DNA from 4 places in the Serratia grimesii genome. Region 4 is predicted to be linked to each of the others. Evidence: predicted binding sites of a transcription regulator. Region 4 holds the regulator's gene; each other region holds the start of a gene.

Region 1 (4,783 bases), 1.9 Mb from region 4:
GGCAGGAAGGTGGCATGTCTGCACAACCAGTAGATATTCAAATTTTTGGTCGCTCTTTAAGAGTCAATTGCCCGCCAGAACAACAAGATGCGTTGAACATGGCAGCGGTCGATCTTAACGAACGGTTGCAAGATCTTAAAGTTCGCACTAGAGTCACAAATACTGAGCAGCTCGTTTTCATCGCAGCATTGAACGTTTGTCACGAACTTGCTCAAGAACGGTTGAAAACCCGTGATTATGCGTCCAATATGGAACAACGCATTCGTATGCTGCAACAGACCATTGAACAAGCGTTGCTTGAACAAGGTCGCATCTCTGAACGTCAGGATGCACAATTCGAATAACTTAATTTGCTGAAATCCAAGGTTTCGGCAACGAGTAAAAAATTTCTCTGAGATGTTCGCCAGCGGGCCAGTCCCCTGAGCCGATATTTAGTACCAACAGAATGTGATGATCCGCGATCGGTGTGCATGCTCGGCCCGCCGAGAAGCCTTAAGATTGCGACAGCACGTTCACCTTGAACCATGGGTTCAAGGGTTACAGCCTGCGACGGCATCTCGGAGATTCCCCTTCCTCAGCGGTATGTGTGCTGACTATGTCTTTTCAAGCCCAATATGCCCAACAGCGGCAAGATATCCGACATCAAATCCGCCAGCGTCGACGCGCTTTAACGCCTGAACAACAACACACCTTTGCATTGCAGACGGCTGAACGCATTGCGGTACATCCACGTATTCTGGCAGCACAAAGCATTGCGGTATTTTTGTCGTTTGATGGCGAGCTAGACACCCGCCCGCTGATTGAACGGCTATGGCGACAAGGTTTACATGTTTACCTGCCGGTCTTGCATCCATTTAGCCCAGGGAATCTGTTATTTCTGCGCTATACCCCGGAAACACCACTGATTAGCAACCGCTTCAATATCCTTGAGCCACAGCTCGATGTGCGTAACGTCGTGCCGGTAGGGTCACTCGACGTGGTGTTGACGCCATTGGTGGCGTTTGACAGCTCGGGCCAGCGTTTAGGTATGGGCGGCGGATTCTATGATCGAACCCTGCAAAACTGGCAGCAAACAGGTCCTTACCCCATCGGGTTAGCTCATGATTGCCAACAAGTGGAACAGATACCGGCGGAACATTGGGATATCCCGCTGCCGGAGATCGTGACCCCGTCGCAGAATTGGGTTTGGCAGATAGCTAAATAGCAAAAGGCCGGAGTAATCCGGCCTTTTTGTCAAAACGCTTTCAATCAGAGCAGCAAGCGAGCACGGATGGTGCCGGCAATCGCCTTCATACGTTGCAGTGCAGCGTCGGCACGTTCAGTTTCTGCGTCAATGTCGATGACCACATAACCGATTTCCGGGCCAGTTTGCAGATACTGCGCAGCAATGTTCACCCCTTCTTCCGCGAAAATCTGGTTAATTTGCGTCAGTATGCCAGGGCGGTTTTCATGAATATGCAGCAAGCGGCTTGCGTTAGCACTGTGTGCAGGCAGCGACACTTCCGGGAAGTTGACCGCAGACAGTGTCGACCCGTTGTCGGAGTATTTCGCCAGTTTTCCAGCCACTTCATCACCGATATTTTCCTGCGCTTCCTGCGTAGAACCACCAATGTGCGGGGTCAGAATCACATTATCGAACTCGCACAGCGGTGAGTTAAACGGCTCGCTGTTAGTTGCAGGCTCTTCCGGGAATACGTCGATCGCCGCGCCGGCTAAATGTTTGCTGGCCAGTACGTTACACAGCGCAGGGATATCAACCACAGTGCCGCGTGAAGCGTTGATCAGAATAGAACCTGGCTTCATTAGCGCCAACTCTTCTGCGCCCATCATGTTCTTGGTCGACAGGGTTTCCGGCACATGCAGCGTCACCACATCGCTCATGTTGAGCAGATCAGACAGGTGACGTACCTGCTGGGCATTGCCTAATGGCAGCTTGTTCTCAATATCGTAAAAGAACACTTTCATGCCCAAGCCTTCGGCCAGAATGCCCAACTGGGTGCCGATATGGCCGTAGCCAATAATCCCCAACTTCTTGCCGCGTGCCTCAAACGAGCCAACGGCCAGTTTCTGCCATTCACCGCGGTGCGCCTTGGCGTTAGCGGACGGAATACCACGCAACAGCAGCAGCAGTTCGCCCAGCACCATTTCGGCCACGGATCGGGTATTAGAGAAAGGTGCGTTAAACACCGGAACGCCGCGTTTGGTCGCCGCCTTCAGATCAACCTGGTTAGTACCGATACAGAAACAGCCCACCGCCACCAGCTTTTCTGCGGCAGCGAAAACCTCTTCGGTCAGATGCGTACGCGATCGGATGCCGACGAAGTGAGCATCGCGAATGGATGCCTTAAGCGATTCGGTGTCTAACGCACCTTTGTGATATTCAATGTTGGTATATCCGGCTGCCAGCAGATTATCTACCGTGCTCTGATGAACCCCTTCCACCAACAGGAATTTAATCCTGTCTTTCTCCAATGATACTTTTGCCATTTACCCGACCCTATGTTCAGACTTCAGAAGCGGCTGTTGTTAAACAGCACCCATCCAACATAACAAAAATAACGCAGGCGGCAATACAAACGATTGCCCGCCCGTCAGTACAAGGCTCAGCGTTGTCGGTGGTTTCTGGCAGAAAATGCCAAAGGGAAAGAATTAGACAGGAGCTTCGTGGAGCTAACGCCCGTAATGTGACATATGTCACCAAATTTAGCGCTTTTAATAAAAGATGTTTTAGCCAGTGAATTATGCGGTCCGGTAGGATCCAAGACCGCATACAAAGGTGCGATGCAGGGGACGCCCCAAAGGCACCTTCGGTTATTGGACGACCTTCACACCCTCAGGTGTCCCAACCAGCGCCACATCAGCACCACGGTTGGCGAACAGACCGACGGTGACAACACCAGCGATACCGTTAATTTTGTTTTCTAACGCAATGGCATCGACGATGCTCAGGTTATGTACATCGAGGATCACGTTGCCGTTATCGGTCAACACATTCTGGCGATACTCCGGCAGACCGCCCAGTTTCACCAGCTCACGTGCGACGTAGGAGCGCGCCATCGGGATCACTTCCACCGGCAATGGGAATTTGCCCAGCACGTCGACCTGCTTGGTCGAATCGACGATACAGATAAACTTGCGCGCAATGGCGGCAATGATTTTTTCACGCGTCAGCGCAGCACCGCCGCCTTTGATCATCTGCATCTGACGGTTGATTTCATCCGCACCGTCGACATAGATATCCAGTGAATCTACTTCATTGCTGTCGAACACGTGGATGCCAAGGCTTTTCAACTTGGCCGTGGAAGCGTCAGAGCTGGACACCGCCCCTTCAATTTGGTGCTTGATCGAGCCGAGCGCATCAATAAAATGGGCGGCGGTCGAGCCAGTGCCAACACCGACGATGGTGCCTGGGGTAACGTAATCCAACGCTGCCCAGCCAACCGCTTTTTTCAGTTCATCCTGCGTCATAATATGTCCCTTGCCTCTGTACGAAAACGTGTGCGTATTATAGGGTAAATCACTCTTTTTCACTCAGGCAGGATCACACTTCTTTGCCTTAAGCCGCATTTTTAGGCGCATCGCGGCAATATAGCCCGATGATTTTCCACCTGTAAAACACCAGAGATGTGGCATAGTGCCTGTATCAATTTACTTTAAGGGATATCTTTCCGATGAAACGCCCAGACTATCGAACGCTACAAGCGCTGGACGCGGTGATCCGTGAGCGTGGCTTTGAGCGCGCCGCGCAAAAACTTTGTATCACCCAATCGGCAGTATCCCAGCGCATCAAGCAGTTGGAAAACCTGTTCGGCCAACCGCTGTTGGTGCGCACCGTGCCACCACGACCGACCGAACAGGGCCAGAAACTGTTGGCGTTGCTGCATCAGGTTGAGTTACTGGAAGAAGAATGGTTGGGTAACGACACCGGCATTGATACGCCGCTGCTGCTGTCGCTGGCGGTCAACGCCGACAGCCTGGCAACCTGGCTGCTGCCGGCCCTAAAACCGGTACTGACCGACTCTCCTATCCGTCTCAATCTCCAGGTAGAAGACGAAACACGTACTCAGGAACGCCTGAGGCGCGGCGAAGTGGTGGGCGCAGTGAGTATTCAGCCACAGCCGCTGCCAAGCTGTCTGGTAGATCAACTGGGTGCACTGGATTATCTGTTTGTCGCCTCAAAAGGCTTTGCCGAGCGTTACTTCCCGAATGGCGTTACGCGCTCCGCGCTGCTAAAAGCGCCTGCGGTCGCGTTCGATCATCTCGACGATATGCATCAGGCCTTCCTACAGCAAAACTTTGATCTGTCGCCGGGCAGCGTCCCCTGCCATATCGTGAACTCATCGGAAGCCTTCGTGCAGTTGGCACGCCAGGGCACCACCTGCTGCATGATTCCGCATTTGCAGATTGAGAAAGAGTTGGATTCAGGCGAGCTTATCGATCTGACACCGGGCTTGTTCCAGCGCCGCATGCTGTTCTGGCACCGCTTCGCGCCGGAAAGCCGCATGATGCGTAAAGTGACAGATGCCCTGCTTGAGCACGGCCGCCAGGTTCTGCGACAGGATTAAATAGAAAAGGTTGTGCGGTTATTTCATGGTAGGGGCGCAGCATGCTGCGCCCTATTGCATAATCAATAGGTCAAATCAGGTCGAACATGTTCGACCCCTACAGGTTTAGCCCTTACGCGGCTTAATCCGTCGTCTGAAAAACCAATCTTATACCCTAAATAATTGGAGTTGCATCACAACAAAACCACAGTTTTGTTGAACAGCGCTTGCGCTGGCCC
Region 2 (4,783 bases), 2.1 Mb from region 4:
GTTTATTGGTGCGACCGCCGAAGCGGCGATGGTACTGCTGCTGTTTATGGTTGGCGAAATGCTGGAGTCCTATGCCGCCAACCGTGCACGTCGCGGTGTGAAAGCGTTGATGGAATTGGTGCCGGAAGACGCCCTGCTGTTACAAGGCACACAGCGCAAGCGGGTACCGGTTTCCAGCCTACGTCCTGGTGATGTGATTGAAATTGCCCCCGGCGGTCGCCTGCCGGCAGATGCTGAGCTGATCAATGCGTTCGCCAGCTTCGACGAAAGCGCCCTGACCGGCGAGTCAGTACCCGTCGAACGTCAGCAGGGTCAAAAAGTGGCTGCGGGCAGTTTGTCGGTCGATCAGGCCGCGCAGATGAAGGTCGTTTCCGAACCGGGCAAAAACGCCATCGACCGCATTCTGCAATTGATTGAAGAAGCCGAAGAGCGCCGAGCGCCGATCGAGCGCTTCCTCGACCGTTTCAGTCGTTACTACACCCCGGCTATCATGCTGCTGGCTATCGCGGTGATCCTGGTGCCACCATTGATGTATTCACAACCTTGGGACACCTGGATTTATCGCGGTCTGACCCTGCTGCTGATCGGTTGTCCATGTGCACTGGTGATCTCCACCCCGGCGGCGATCACTTCCGGGCTGGCCGCCGCCACCCGACGCGGGGCACTGATTAAAGGCGGTGCTGCGCTGGAACAGTTGGGCCAGGTACAAACTATCGCCTTCGACAAAACCGGTACCCTGACAGAAGGCAAACCCACGGTGACCGATGTACTGCCGCTCAACGACATCAGCGAACAACAATTACTGACCCTTGCCGCTGCGGTAGAAGCTGGTTCCCACCATCCATTGGCACAGGCAATCATCAACCGTGCCGAGCAATACGGTGTGCCTCTGCCACTGGCACAAGACCGCCGCGCATTGGCTGGCGTAGGTGTGGAAGGTCTTGTCGACGGTAAAACGGTGCTGATCAGCGCGCCAGCCAAGTTAGCTACAGGCTTGCTGAAACAACAGGGCATCCAGCAGGTAGAACAGCTGGAAAATGCTGGCAAGACCGCGGTGGTGGTACTGGAAGATGGCGTACCTATCGGCCTGCTGGCGCTGCGCGACACCTTGCGCAACGATGCCAAACAGGCGATTGCAGAACTGAATGCACTGGGGATCAACGGGGTGATGCTAACCGGCGATAATCCGCGCGCGGCGGCGGCGATTGCCTCTGAGCTTGGGCTGGATTATCGGGCTGGATTGTTGCCGGAAGATAAAGTGAAGGCCGTAACGGAACTGAGCGAATTGCGTCCGACAGCGATGATCGGCGACGGCATCAATGATGCTCCAGCGATGAAAGCCTCCAGCATTGGCATCGCGATGGGCAGCGGTACCGATGTGGCACTGGAAACCGCCGATGCCGCGCTGACTCATAACCGTCTGCTGGGTGTGGCGGAAATGATCCGCATATCACGCGCCACACATGCCAATATCCGGCAGAACATCACCATCGCATTGGGGCTGAAAGGGGTATTTCTGATTACCACACTGCTGGGCCTGACCGGGTTGTGGCTGGCCGTGCTGGCAGACTCTGGTGCCACCGCACTGGTCACTGCCAATGCCTTACGTCTACTGAAGAAACGCAATTAGGCAATAACATACTGTAACAGCGTGGCCCATTTATGGGCCACGCGATCTATTCCCTCAGGCAGAGATTAAACACCCTTGCGTAGCAGGTAGCGGTAAGGTGCGGTGTCGGTTTCCTGCGCCACCAACGTGTGTTCCATAAAACGGCAGAACCCCGGAATGTCACGGGTCGTCGCCGGATCGTCAGCAATAATCAACAACGTTTCACCGTTATCCATATGGCGCACAGTTTTGCGCACCATCATCACCGGTTCTGGACAGCGCAATCCCAGCGCATCAAGCGTCTGGTCAGCCTGGGCAAATAAGTCAGTCATGCAATTTTTCTCGGTCGAAAACGATCGGCGAACGCTCGCCACATCTCATTACCGCCTAGTTTACGCCGGTAGTTTTTCTGTGCAAGATGCGTTAACGTTTGCGTTAAATTTAACCGTTGCATTGGTTGCGCAAACGCGTATCATGCGGCCGCGCAGCTTATTTCTCGGCGCAGACAAGACATTCTGGGTTCCCTCACCCCATTACTAAAAAGGCTACAACATGTATTCGTTTACTGCCCAGCAGCGCCTTACCGCGTTGATCTGGCTATCGCTGTTCCATATTGTCATCATTACCTCCAGTAACTACCTGGTGCAATTGCCGATGTCCATTTTCGGCTTTCATACCACCTGGGGCGCATTTACCTTCCCGTTTATTTTCCTGGCGACCGATCTGACGGTACGCATTTTTGGCGCACCACTGGCGCGACGTATCATTCTTTCGGTGATGGTGCCGGCGCTGTTCATTTCGTACGTGATCTCCACTGTGACCTATCAGGGCGAGTGGCAGGGTTTTGCCGCCTTGGGCAGTTTTAATCTGTTTGTTGCGCGCATCGCCGTCGCCAGCTTTATGGCTTACGTACTCGGTCAGATCCTTGACGTCCACGTATTCAACCGCCTGCGTCAACGCAGCGCCTGGTGGGTTGCACCCGCAGCGGCCATGTTCCTCGGCAATATCAGTGATACCCTGTCGTTCTTCTTTATTGCTTTCTACAAGAGCAGCGACGCCTTTATGGCCAATAACTGGGTTGAAATCGCCTTGGTGGATTACAGCTTCAAAGTGCTGATCTGCATGCTGTTCTTCCTGCCGATGTATGGCGTACTGCTGAACATGCTGCTTAAGCGCATCGCCTCGCGTCAAAACGACAGTAGCCTGCAACCGAGCTAACCCGTGTTATTATTGGCGGCCTGCACACACCCGGAGGCCGCCATGACAGTGACCACCCGCCACGCCACCCTCGAAGAAATTCATCGTCTGTACCAACACATCCCTGAATTCGGTTGCTTGCACAGCTTGGCTGATTTGCAGCAACGTATTGGATCTGCCTCAGCTAACGCGCTGATCGCCGAGATCGACGGTCAACCCGTCGGTTTTAAACTCGGTTATCAACAGCAGGAAAAGGTGTTTTACAGTTGGCTGGGCGGTGTACTGCCGGCGTTTCGCCGTTATGGTGTCGCACAGGCTTTGCTCGTTGCTCAAGAGCACTGGGCGCGGTCTCAGGGTTTTCGGCTACTGACGGTTAAAACGCGCAATCAGTTCCGTGCAATGCTGATGATGCTCATCAGTAATGACTATCAGATTGTTCAACTGGAAAAGAAAGGCGAAGTGGCTGATTATCGGCTATTACTTGAGAAAACCTTGTGACAACATCTGCCTTGCATTTCACCCTGGAATAGGGTGCGATAAGGCAGTGAAACCCTACCTGAAAGGAAAAAGGAAGCCCAATGCGTAAAGTAGCAAAATTGATGGGTATCAGCCTGTTAGTGCTTGGCCTGGCGGCCTGTGACGGCGACACCAAAGACACCAAGGCATCAGCTGCTGATGCAGCGGCCAGCGCGCCTGCTGGGCAGCAGGTAAGCTTGCTGGATGGTACGCTGGCATTCACCCTGCCAGTTGGCATGGCGGACCAAAGTGGCAAACTGGGCAATCAGGCAAACAACATGCACGTATATGCCGACAGCACCGGCCAACGCGCTCTGATCGTGATCCTCGGTGATAAAACGCCCGACAGCCTGGAAACGCTGAGCAAGCGTCTGGAAGATACCCAGCGCGCGCGTGATGCCAACTTGCAAGTAGTCACCAACAAAGCTATCGAGGTTGACGGCGTGCCACTGCGTCAGTTGGACAGCATCATCACCAGCGGCGGTGAGAAAGCCTACTCGTCTATCTTGATTGGCACGCTGAACAACAACATGCTGACCATTCAGGTGACGCTGCCGGCGGATAACCAACAGCAGGCGCAGACTGAAGCCGAAGGCATCATCAAAACGCTAAAACTGAAGAAATAATACTCGACTGTGTCTCTCCATTGAACGTGGAGAGACACAGCCTGTTGCGCCCTACGCTAATGCTTGCGCCAGCAGAGTGATCGGATGTTCGCAGCGCTTGCTGGTCGACATTTCGATTTGCCATTTGCAGGTTTCGCAGTCAGTGACCACTAAATCCACGCCACTCTCCTCTATCTGACGGAACAGCGATGCACCTATCCCCTGTGAGGTCGCATAGTTTTCCGATTTAAAACCGTAGGTCCCGGCAATCCCGCAGCACTGCGAGTCCAGCACCACCAGCTCAAGCCCCGGAATCTGCCGCAGCAATTCCAGCGTGTAAGCGGTCCAGCCCATTTTTTCCATGTGGCAGGGCGTATGGTAAGCCACCCGCAATGGCGTGTGTTTCAATGGCAACTGGCGCCCTTGGTTGATCAGGCGATACAGATAACGTGTCGCCAGCTCCACCCGTTCACGCACTGCCGAGGTATCGACCTCCAGCAAATGCGGATATTCATCGCGCAAGGTAAAAGTACAGCTCGACGAAGTTGCCACGACAGGAATACCGCGCTCCAGCACCGCTTCATGCAGCGACTCAGCGTTCACCTTGGCCTGCTTTTTAGCCTGAGTAATAAAGCCGTTGGCGATCAGCGGCACGCCACAGCATTTTTCCCGTTTCAGCAGTTGAACGCCAATATCCATCGCATTAAAGACCTTGATGAGATCCTTCCCCAACTGCGGGTGGTTATAATTCACGAAGCAACCATGGAAGAACGCCACCTGTTCGGTGTAACGCTGCTGGGCTTGAGCCTGCTGGCGATACCAGCGGCGGAAGGTGCCGAACGAATATTTAGGCAGC
Region 3 (4,783 bases), 1.6 Mb from region 4:
GTCGTTACTGCACAATCCGCTACAGGGATCTGCCATGGACCAACCATCTGATCACGCGCCACCATACCGGTCACGGTACGGTCGCCAATGGTGATCAGGAAGGTTTTCTCGGCAACAGCCGGCAAATGCAGAACACGGTTGACTGCATCAGCCAGAGTAATATTGTCACGCTGCACCGGCTCGCCTTTGGCCTGCAGGCGCGTTACGTCACGCGTCATCTTCGGCGTTTTGCCCAGCAGCACGTCCAGCGGCATGTCGATCGGTTGATTGTCGAAATGACTGTCGTTCAGCGTCAAATGCTGTTCTTCGGTAGCTTCACCAATCACGGCATAAGGGGCACGTTCGCGGCGACAAATCTCGTCAAACTGCGCCATCTGCGCTGGCGCAATCGCCATGACATAACGTTCTTGCGATTCGTTACACCAGACTTCCAGTGGGCTCATGCCCGGCTCGTCGTTCAGAATATCGCGCAGTTCGAAACGACCACCGCGGCCACCGTCGCTAACCAGCTCAGGCATGGCGTTAGACAAGCCACCAGCACCCACATCGTGAATAAACAGAATTGGGTTTTGTGCGCCCAATTGCCAGCAGCGGTCAATCACTTCCTGGCAACGGCGCTCCATTTCCGGGTTGTCGCGCTGTACCGAGGCGAAATCCAGATCGGCGTCAGACTGGCCGGACGCCATGGAAGAGGCTGCACCACCACCCAGACCGATGTTCATCGCCGGGCCACCCAGCACCACCAACTTGGCGCCTACGGTGATTTCCGCTTTTTGCACGTGATCGGCGCGGATGTTACCAATACCGCCCGCCAGCATGATCGGCTTGTGGTAGCCACGCAGTTCCACGCCATTATGGCTGTTGACCTGCTCTTCATAAGTACGGAAGTAACCCACCAGTGCCGGACGACCAAATTCGTTGTTGAACGCTGCACCGCCTAATGGACCTTCAGTCATGATGTCCAGAGCAGTAACGATGCGGTCAGGTTTGCCGAAATCCTGTTCCCATGGCTGTTCGAAGCCAGGAATACGCAGGTTGGAGACCGAGAAGCCCACCAGGCCCGCTTTGGGTTTGGCACCGCGACCGGTAGCACCCTCGTCACGGATCTCACCGCCGGAACCGGTAGCTGCGCCTGGCCATGGGGAGATTGCTGTCGGGTGGTTATGAGTTTCCACCTTCATCAGAATATGTGCTTCTTCCTGATGATAATCATATTGACCGCTTTCCGACTCAGCGAAGAAACGCCCTACCTGCGAGCCTTCCATTACTGCGGCGTTATCTTTATAAGCCGACAGCACATAATCCGGCGTCTGCTCAAAAGTATTTTTGATCATTTTGAACAGCGACTTCGGCTGCTGTTCACCGTCGATAATCCAATCGGCGTTGAAAATTTTATGGCGGCAGTGCTCAGAGTTGGCCTGCGCGAACATATAGAGTTCGATATCCGTCGGGTTGCGCCCCAAACCGGTAAAGGCATTCAGAAGATAGTCGATTTCGTCCTCAGCCAGCGCCAGGCCCAACTTGATGTTGGCCTGTTCCAGCGCGCTGCGCTCTTCACCCAACATATCGATGGCCTGGTAAGGCGCAGGCTGATGTTGAGCAAACAGTTGTTCCGCCTGTTGCAAACTGCTGAAGACGGTTTCCATCATGCGATCGTGCAACAGTACAGCAAGCTGCTGCCATTGCGCTTCAGTCAGCGTCGGCGCCTTAACGTAAAACGCCAGGCCGCGCTCCAATCGCAGTACCTGCTTCAAACCGCAGTTATGGGCGATATCGCTGGCTTTAGAAGACCACGGAGAAATAGTACCCGGACGCGGCGTCACCAACAGCAAGCGACCTTCAGGGGCATGTTCGGCGAGAGAGGGGCCGTACTTGAGTAGACGCTGAAGCTTGGCATGCTCTTCGGCGTTTAGCGGCGCGCTAACATCAGCAAAGTGGACGTACTCGGCGTAGATATCACTAACAGGAAGTTGAGCGTCCTGACAGCGGGACAGCAGTTTGGTAACACGAAAAGCCGACAAAGCGGGCGAACCACGCAGTATTTCCATAATCAAAGTTCTCTCGTCTTCGAAGCAACTGACTTCAGCACTTCATTGGGCGCAACAGGGGGAAAACGCGCGCCATTATAGAGAATCTACGCCGCAGACGAAACCGTTTGCGTAGCTATTATTGATAAAAGCTGTTTGCGCCATCGAATTGTCATAACGTGTCAATAAAGTTGCACGCTGGCGTTTTGTTGCGCAAAATGCCCCCGCACTGGTGATTTAACCATAAGAAAAGACTGGTTTGCTGTCGGCAGTGCACGTGTGCCACCACTGGATAACTATTTGAAACGCCTTAAAATAAACTACATTCTAATCGGTGTTGTTACCTTGCTTCTGGCGCTCGCCTTGTGGCCCAATATTACCTGGCGCGGCGGTCAGGGCGGGCAACTCGAAGAGATTAAATCCCGCGGGGAGTTGCGTATCAGTACGCTAAACTCGCCGTTAACCTATTTCACGACCAAACAGGGACCGAGTGGTCTCGACTATGAGTTGGCAAAACGCTTCGCCAACTATCTGGGTGTGAAACTGGTGGTGATCCCGCATAAGAATATCAATGACCTTTTTGACGATTTAGATGATGACGATGCAGACCTGCTGGCCGCAGGCCTGATCTACAATCAGGATCGGCTCAGCCGCGCACGCACCGGTCCAGCTTATTATTCGGTCTCCCAGCAGTTGGTCTACCGTTTGGGAACCGCTCGGCCAAAAACCTTTGCCGATATTAAAGGTAAACTGGCCGTTGCTTCTGGCTCTGCCCACGTAAGCACGCTGAAACAGCTTAAGCAAAGCAAGTTCCCGAACCTCAGCTGGGAATCCTCCAGCGATCTCACCTCAAAGGAGCTGTTGGAGCAGGTAGCTGACGGCAAACTGGACTATACCCTCGGTGATTCGGTGACCATTGCCCTGCTGCAACGTATCCACCCGCAGCTGGCGGTCGCCTTCGACGTGACTGATGAAGAACCCGTCACCTGGTATTTGAAGCGCGGCACCGACGACAGTCTGTATGCAGCAATGCTAGACTTCTACAGTCAAATGGTTGACGACGGGACGTTGGCACGGTTGGAGGAAAAATATCTCGGCCACGTCGGCAGTTTCGATTACGTTGATACCAAGACCTTCCTATCAGCCATCGACTCCGTCCTGCCAACATTTCGCTCGCTGTTTGAAAAGTATGCCAATGAGATCGACTGGAAACTGCTGGCAGCTATTGCCTATCAGGAATCACACTGGAATCCCCAGGCAACCTCACCGACGGGTGTACGCGGGCTCATGATGCTAACGCGAGCCACTGCCGACGGTCTGGGAGTTAATGATCGTCTCGATCCTGAGGAAAGTATCCAGGGTGGCGCACTCTACCTGCAAAGGTTGATGGCCAAGGTACCCGACAGCGTGCCGGAAGATGAACGCATCTGGTTCTCACTGGCGGCCTACAACATGGGTTGGGGCCATATGCTCGATGCCCGCAAGCTGACCAAGATGCAAAAAGGCAATCCGGACAGCTGGGTAGACGTCAAACAGCGCCTGCCGATGCTCAGCCAAAAGCGCTATTACCCGCAGTTGACCTACGGCTATGCACGCGGGCGTGAAGCTTATAACTATGTAGAGAACATCCGACGTTATCAGGTCAGTTTGGTGGGTTATCTACTGGAAAAAGAGAGAAAGGCAGCGCAGGAAGCCGCCGAACAGGCTGAAATGGGGAAAGGCTACCCGGCCGTCACACCGGAACTGGCACTTAACTTCTGATTAATCTGGGTTCTTATCCAGACCTGCGCGCTGTGCCAGTTTCAACGCCTTTTGCTGTTCACGGCGCATGCGGAAAAAGTTGCTCAACGTAGCGGCGCACTCCTCGGCCAGCACGCCGGACAGGATTTCCACCTGATGATTCATGCCTGGATGGCGCAAAATATCCACCAGTGATCCTGCTGCACCGGTTTTTACATCGGGCGCACCGTATACCAACCGGCGAATGCGGCTATGCACCATCGCCCCTGCACACATCACACAAGGTTCCAGTGTCACATACAGCGTGGCATTTAGCAGACGGTAATTCTGCAATACCGAGCCACCCTGTCTCAGAGCCATGATCTCTGCATGCGCGGTTGGATCGTGGCGGCCAATCGGCCGGTTCCAGCCTTCGCCAATCACCTGATTATCCAGCACCAGCAATGCCCCCACCGGCACTTCACCTTCTTCTTGCGCACGCAAGGCCAGCTGCAATGCCTGACGCATCCAGTATTCATCGTTATATTCAGTCATTGCATTATTCCTCGTGCACTTTGCGGCGGGCATTATACACAGTAGCCCCTTTTATCGCAGCCACTCGACTATACTGGCCGAATAACAGTGTTTTTCAGGGACAGGAAACATGAAATTCAATAAAAAGAATGCCGCCGTAGTGCGTAAAGCACTGGACGGCTGGGTAGCTGAAGGCGCACTGACGACACAGCAACAGCAACAACTGATGCAACATGTCGAGGTACAGCCCTTCGACTGGCGACGGCTGGCACGCTATGCGTTTTTCGCCGCACTGGCTTCTCTGGTAATCGCCATCAGTAGCCTGTTCGCCGACAGCGCACTGCTATACCGACTCAGTGAGCTGTTCCGCTTTGATGCCCCCGTACGTATGACAATTGCCGCCATACTCGCCGCTCTTGGCTATGTGTGGGCATTGCGCCGACGCCACCGGTATCCGGAAAAACGTTACGGCAATGAGGCGGCGTTATTCGTTGCCGTACTAC
Region 4 (4,783 bases):
CGTCGACATGCGTTTAATTCTTACGCTTTTTGTGCTGTTGTTTACACAGCTATTCTTCAATTTGGCGCACGCAGCGCCACAGGCGCGTATTGCCGCTGAGCAGCGCAAGAGCCACGTAAACGAAGCCCGGCCAGATGACCGTAAGAAAAAGAAAGCGGTTAAGGCTAGCAGCAAAAAAGTAAAAGTCACCACCCCGCAAAAAACAGCCAAGGTTCCCAAAGCCAAAACAGAAAAAGCCGCTAAAAAGATCGTCAGCGCCAAATCGAAACACAAAACTCAACAAATCGCCAAAATCAAAGTGACCCCGCCGAAAAAGGGTTACAAAAAAGGCTATGGTCGTCATCGTGAAGCCGGTATGGCAACCGCTAAATTGGCACGTGATGAAAAACCGCTGAAGCTCACCCCAGCACATAAGAAACGCTACCAGCACGCCAAGCAAACCGCGATGGCCAAGCTGATGGACCAAATGGGCAAACCTTACCGCTGGGGCGGTACTTCACCAAGAACCGGTTTTGACTGCAGCGGTCTGATTTATTACGCCTATAAAGACGTGGTAAAAATCAAAATGCCACGCACCGCTAACGAAATGTATCACCTGCGTGACGCCGCACCGATCAAGAAAAATGAATTGGAAAGTGGTGACCTGGTGTTCTTCCGCATTAACAATCGCGGCGTAGCCGACCATGTAGGTGTCTATCTGGGCAACGGCAAATTTATTCAGTCTCCGCGCACCGGTGAAGAAATTCGTATCAGCCAGCTCGACAATGACTACTGGCAAAACCATTACATCGGCGCACGCCGTGTAGTGACACCGAAAACCATTCGATAATTCGTTCTGCGGCTGGCCTTACCAGCCGCTCTCTTCGGTTTAATTCTCCAACGCTTACTGCCGTACCTGTACCTTTCTCAGACTCATCACTGATTTTTATTGCGAAAATTGCTAAGCTAAATACCCACAATAAAAACAGGCCAACCTGTTACCCAGGTAATTGAGTACCGGATGGATCCTGTATAAGGAGGAAGCAATGTCGTTTGAACTACCTGCACTACCGTATGAGAAAAACGCTCTCGAACCCCACATCTCAGCAGAAACACTGGAATACCACTATGGTAAGCATCACAACGCCTATGTGGTCAATCTGAACAATTTGCTGAAAGGTAGCGAGTTTGACGGGTTATCTCTGGAAGCGATTATCAAGGCGTCCAGTGGCGGCATTTTCAACAATGCCGCTCAGGTATGGAACCACACCTTCTATTGGCACTGCTTATCGCCACAGGGCGGTGGTGAGCCTCAGGGCGCATTGGCTACCGCTATCAATCAGGCGTTTGGTTCTTTCGCCGCCTTCAAAGAGCAATTTAGCGAGGCTGCAATCAAAAACTTTGGCGCCGGCTGGACCTGGCTGGTGAAAAAGGCTGACGGCTCGCTGGCTATTGTTAATACGTCGAACGCTGGTACGCCGCTGACCGGTGAAGACAAACCGTTACTGACCGTCGACGTGTGGGAACACGCCTACTATATCGATTACCGCAACGCACGCCCGACCTACCTGGAGAATTTCTGGGCATTGGTTAACTGGGCATTTGTGGAGAAAAACCTGGCATAACGCGGGTTGAGGCAAACAGGCGCACTAAGCTGCGCCTGTTTTTACTTCGGGGATCAGTTCAATGCTGCGGTGAAGCTAAAAGCAATAATCACGGCCAGCGCACAGACAGTGGTGAACAGTGACATTTTCAGATCGGTATCCATTACAACTCCTTTTCAGATTGGTTTTCCCAAGGATAAAAGGCACACAATTAATGCGTCAAACCATTTTCACACAGTTGGCCAATAAAATCTTGTTATCATTTCCCGGTTTATAATACCGATTACCTCTTCCCCTTTTGCTCAATATGGGACAAAATTCGCAGTTCACAACTGTGTACCGGCAAAATGCCCCTCCTGACCAAGCGCTGACGACTTCAACACACTAAAAACTCAGTTTTCGCTTCTTTGGAGAAGGATCTACGCAGGCAAACGATTAACATCACACTTACATACTGCAACATGTGAGTTCAGGAGTCATTCTTTACATGGCAACGATTAAAGATGTGGCCAAACGCGCTGGCGTTTCCACCACCACCGTTTCGCACGTCATCAATAAGACTCGTTTCGTCGCCGAAGAGACAAAAGCGGCCGTGGGTGCCGCGATTAAAGAGCTGCATTATTCACCCAGTGCTGTGGCGCGCAGTCTGAAGGTCAATCACACCAAATCGATTGGTCTGCTGGCAACCTCTAGTGAAGCGCCCTACTTTGCTGAAGTGATCGAAGCGGTAGAAAACAGTTGCTACAGCAAAGGCTATACGCTGATTCTGTGTAACTCGCACAACAATTTGGACAAACAGCGCGCCTATCTGGCGATGCTGGCGCAAAAGCGCGTCGATGGCTTGTTGGTGATGTGTTCAGAATACCCAGACCAATTGCTCGGCATGTTGGAAGATTATCGCAACATCCCGATGGTCGTGATGGACTGGGGCGCAGCACGCGGTGATTTTACTGATACCATCATTGATAATGCCTTCGAAGGTGGCTATCTGGCTGGACGTTATCTGATCGAGCGCGGACACCGCGATATCGGTGCCATTCCCGGCCAACTGGCGCGTAACACTGGGGGCGGACGCCATCAGGGCTTCTTAAAAGCCATGGAAGAAGCCAATATCGACGTGCGCGACGAGTGGGTCGTCCAGGGTGACTTTGAGCCAGAATCCGGCTACAAGGCCATGCACCAGATACTGTCGCAGAAGCAGCGTCCAACCGCGGTATTCTGTGGCGGCGATATCATGGCAATGGGGGCTATCTGTGCCGCCGATGAGCTTGGGCTACGCGTGCCGCAAGATATCTCGGTCATTGGCTATGATAACGTGCGCAATGCGCGCTATTTCACCCCGGCACTGACCACGATTCATCAACCTAAAGAGCGCTTGGGTGAGATGGCATTCACCATGTTATTGGACCGCATCATCAGCAAGCGTGAAGAGTCACAGGTGATCGAGGTTCATCCTAAGTTGGTTGAGCGCCGTTCGGTTGCTGACGGTCCGTTTATCGATTACCGCCGTTAGTCATTCACGCCGGAAGCCACTGCGGTTTCCGGCGTCACTTCACTTAACCATTCCTGATTCAACGTTTCGCTGTCGCCTAAATAGTCCAATAGCCAGGCCATCGCCGGTGATGGCGTATTTTGCTGCCATGTCAGGCAACAGGGGCTGGCAGGAAACGGCTGCTGCAACTGTAGCGCTACCAGTTCCCCACGTTCTACTAACGGCAAGACCTGATGTGCGGGCATCATCCCCACACACAATCCGGCGCACAGGCAATCCACCGCCGACGCCCAGTCCGGCACTACCAACCGCCGTTGGTTATCCAGTGTCCAGGTGACCCGCTTGGGGAGATTACGTGAGGTATCTTCCAGACACAGTGACGGGAAAGGCCGGAGCTGGTCATCGTTCAGTAACCCCTCTAAAGCGGCCAGCGGGTGCTGGGGGCTGGCGACGCATAACCAACGCATGTCGCCCATATCGCGAAAGGCAAACCCACCACCGACCGGCACGGCCCGCGTCGCACCTATCGCCATGTCAGCACGGCCATCCACCAATGCATCCCACACGCCATTAAACACTTCTGGCTGAACCAATAATTCAACGTCAGGAAAATGCCGATAAAAATCCAACACCAACTGACGGCAACGCTGTGGCTTGACGATAATATCTACGGCAATCTTCAACTGACCACGCCAGCCGTTGGCTACTTGCTGACACTGCCGTCGGGTGTCGAGCATTTTTTTGATGACACCACGCGCTTCCTGAATAAATAGCACACCCGCAGGCGTCAGCTCCACATCACGATGACGACGCTCAAACAACGGTACCGCCAGCCATTGCTCAAGTTGCCGCACGGTGTAACTTACCGCTGAGGGTACCCGATGCAATTCCTGCGCCGCTGCGCTAAAGCTACCGGTTCGGGCAACAGCATCCACTACATCCAGAGAATATTCAGACCACATGGTTTTGCCTTCAATTTTTTTAACAGCACTTTGCAAATATTACCGTTTCACAAGCAGAGATCCAGCCGGATACACTTGCCGGCGCTAAAAACCTGCGACAATAAAATATTAACGAGAAATACCATGCGAAATTCCTTTGGTTTTATGTTCTATCTTGCCGGTCTGAGTATGCTGGGTTACCTGGCTACCGACATGTACTTGCCCGCTTTTGGTGTGATGCAGCAAGACCTGCAAATTTCTGCCGGGGCGATCAGCGCCAGCCTGAGTATCTTCCTGGCCGGCTTTGCCTTTGCACAATTACTCTGGGGCCCGCTTTCCGATCACCTTGGCCGCAAGCCCGTACTATTGATTGGTCTGGCCCTGTTTGCCCTGGGTTGCCTGGGCATGTTGTGGGTAGAGAATGCCGTTCAGCTCTGGTCGCTGCGTTTTATCCAGGCCATTGGGGTTTGTTCCGCCGCGGTCACCTGGCAAGCGCTCGTCATTGACCGTTACCGTGAAGGTAAGGCAAACCGTGTTTTCGCCACTATTATGCCACTGGTGGCGCTTTCACCCGCACTGGCACCGCTGGTCGGGGCATGGCTGTTAAACCATATGGGTTGGCGCGCTATTTTCGCCGTGCTGCTGGGCATCACCGTTATACTGCTGCTGCCTACCCTGCTATTGAAAGAAAGCGCCAAGGCGGCACCCACCACCGAAAAGAAAAACAGCCTGACCTTCCTGCAACTGTTGAAATCACCGGCCTTTAG

What was found. Region 4 encodes PurR, which represses purine synthesis genes. Its sites were predicted from a motif close to CANGCAAACGTTTGCNTG; they were not measured.
Region 1: a site for PurR is predicted at 2,570-2,587, ahead of serA (phosphoglycerate dehydrogenase). Genes of this name have one in related genera too.
Region 2: a site for PurR is predicted at 2,029-2,046, ahead of tusA (sulfurtransferase TusA). Genes of this name have one in related genera too.
Region 3: a site for PurR is predicted at 2,145-2,162, ahead of purL (phosphoribosylformylglycinamidine synthase). Genes of this name have one in related genera too.

Annotation. Positions count from the first base shown of each region.
Region 1 is NZ_LT883155.1:4,239,938-4,244,720, forward strand. It holds gene zapA (cell division protein ZapA) at 15-344, shown strand; RNA gene ssrS (6S RNA) at 386-568, shown strand; gene SGBXF1_RS19910 (5-formyltetrahydrofolate cyclo-ligase) at 596-1,204, shown strand; gene serA (phosphoglycerate dehydrogenase) at 1,249-2,487, opposite strand; gene rpiA (ribose-5-phosphate isomerase RpiA) at 2,812-3,468, opposite strand; gene SGBXF1_RS19925 (LysR family transcriptional regulator ArgP) at 3,672-4,565, shown strand.
Region 2 is NZ_LT883155.1:245,858-250,640, reverse strand. It holds gene SGBXF1_RS01105 (zinc/cadmium/mercury/lead-transporting ATPase) at 1-1,630, shown strand, start outside; gene tusA (sulfurtransferase TusA) at 1,696-1,941, opposite strand; gene SGBXF1_RS01095 (7-cyano-7-deazaguanine/7-aminomethyl-7-deazaguanine transporter) at 2,162-2,827, shown strand; gene SGBXF1_RS01090 (GNAT family N-acetyltransferase) at 2,840-3,304, shown strand; gene SGBXF1_RS01085 (DcrB family lipoprotein) at 3,385-3,948, shown strand; gene glpC (anaerobic glycerol-3-phosphate dehydrogenase subunit GlpC) at 4,000-4,783, opposite strand, start outside.
Region 3 is NZ_LT883155.1:3,935,064-3,939,846, forward strand. It holds gene purL (phosphoribosylformylglycinamidine synthase) at 1-2,051, opposite strand, end outside; gene mltF (membrane-bound lytic murein transglycosylase MltF) at 2,328-3,788, shown strand; gene tadA (tRNA adenosine(34) deaminase TadA) at 3,789-4,301, opposite strand; gene SGBXF1_RS18470 (DUF2339 domain-containing protein) at 4,411-4,783, shown strand, end outside.
Region 4 is NZ_LT883155.1:2,324,776-2,329,558, reverse strand. It holds gene SGBXF1_RS11020 (C40 family peptidase) at 8-829, shown strand; gene sodB (superoxide dismutase [Fe]) at 1,026-1,604, shown strand; gene cydH (cytochrome bd-I oxidase subunit CydH) at 1,658-1,747, opposite strand; gene purR (HTH-type transcriptional repressor PurR) at 2,071-3,096, shown strand; gene punR (DNA-binding transcriptional activator PunR) at 3,093-4,037, opposite strand; gene punC (purine nucleoside transporter PunC) at 4,161-4,783, shown strand, end outside.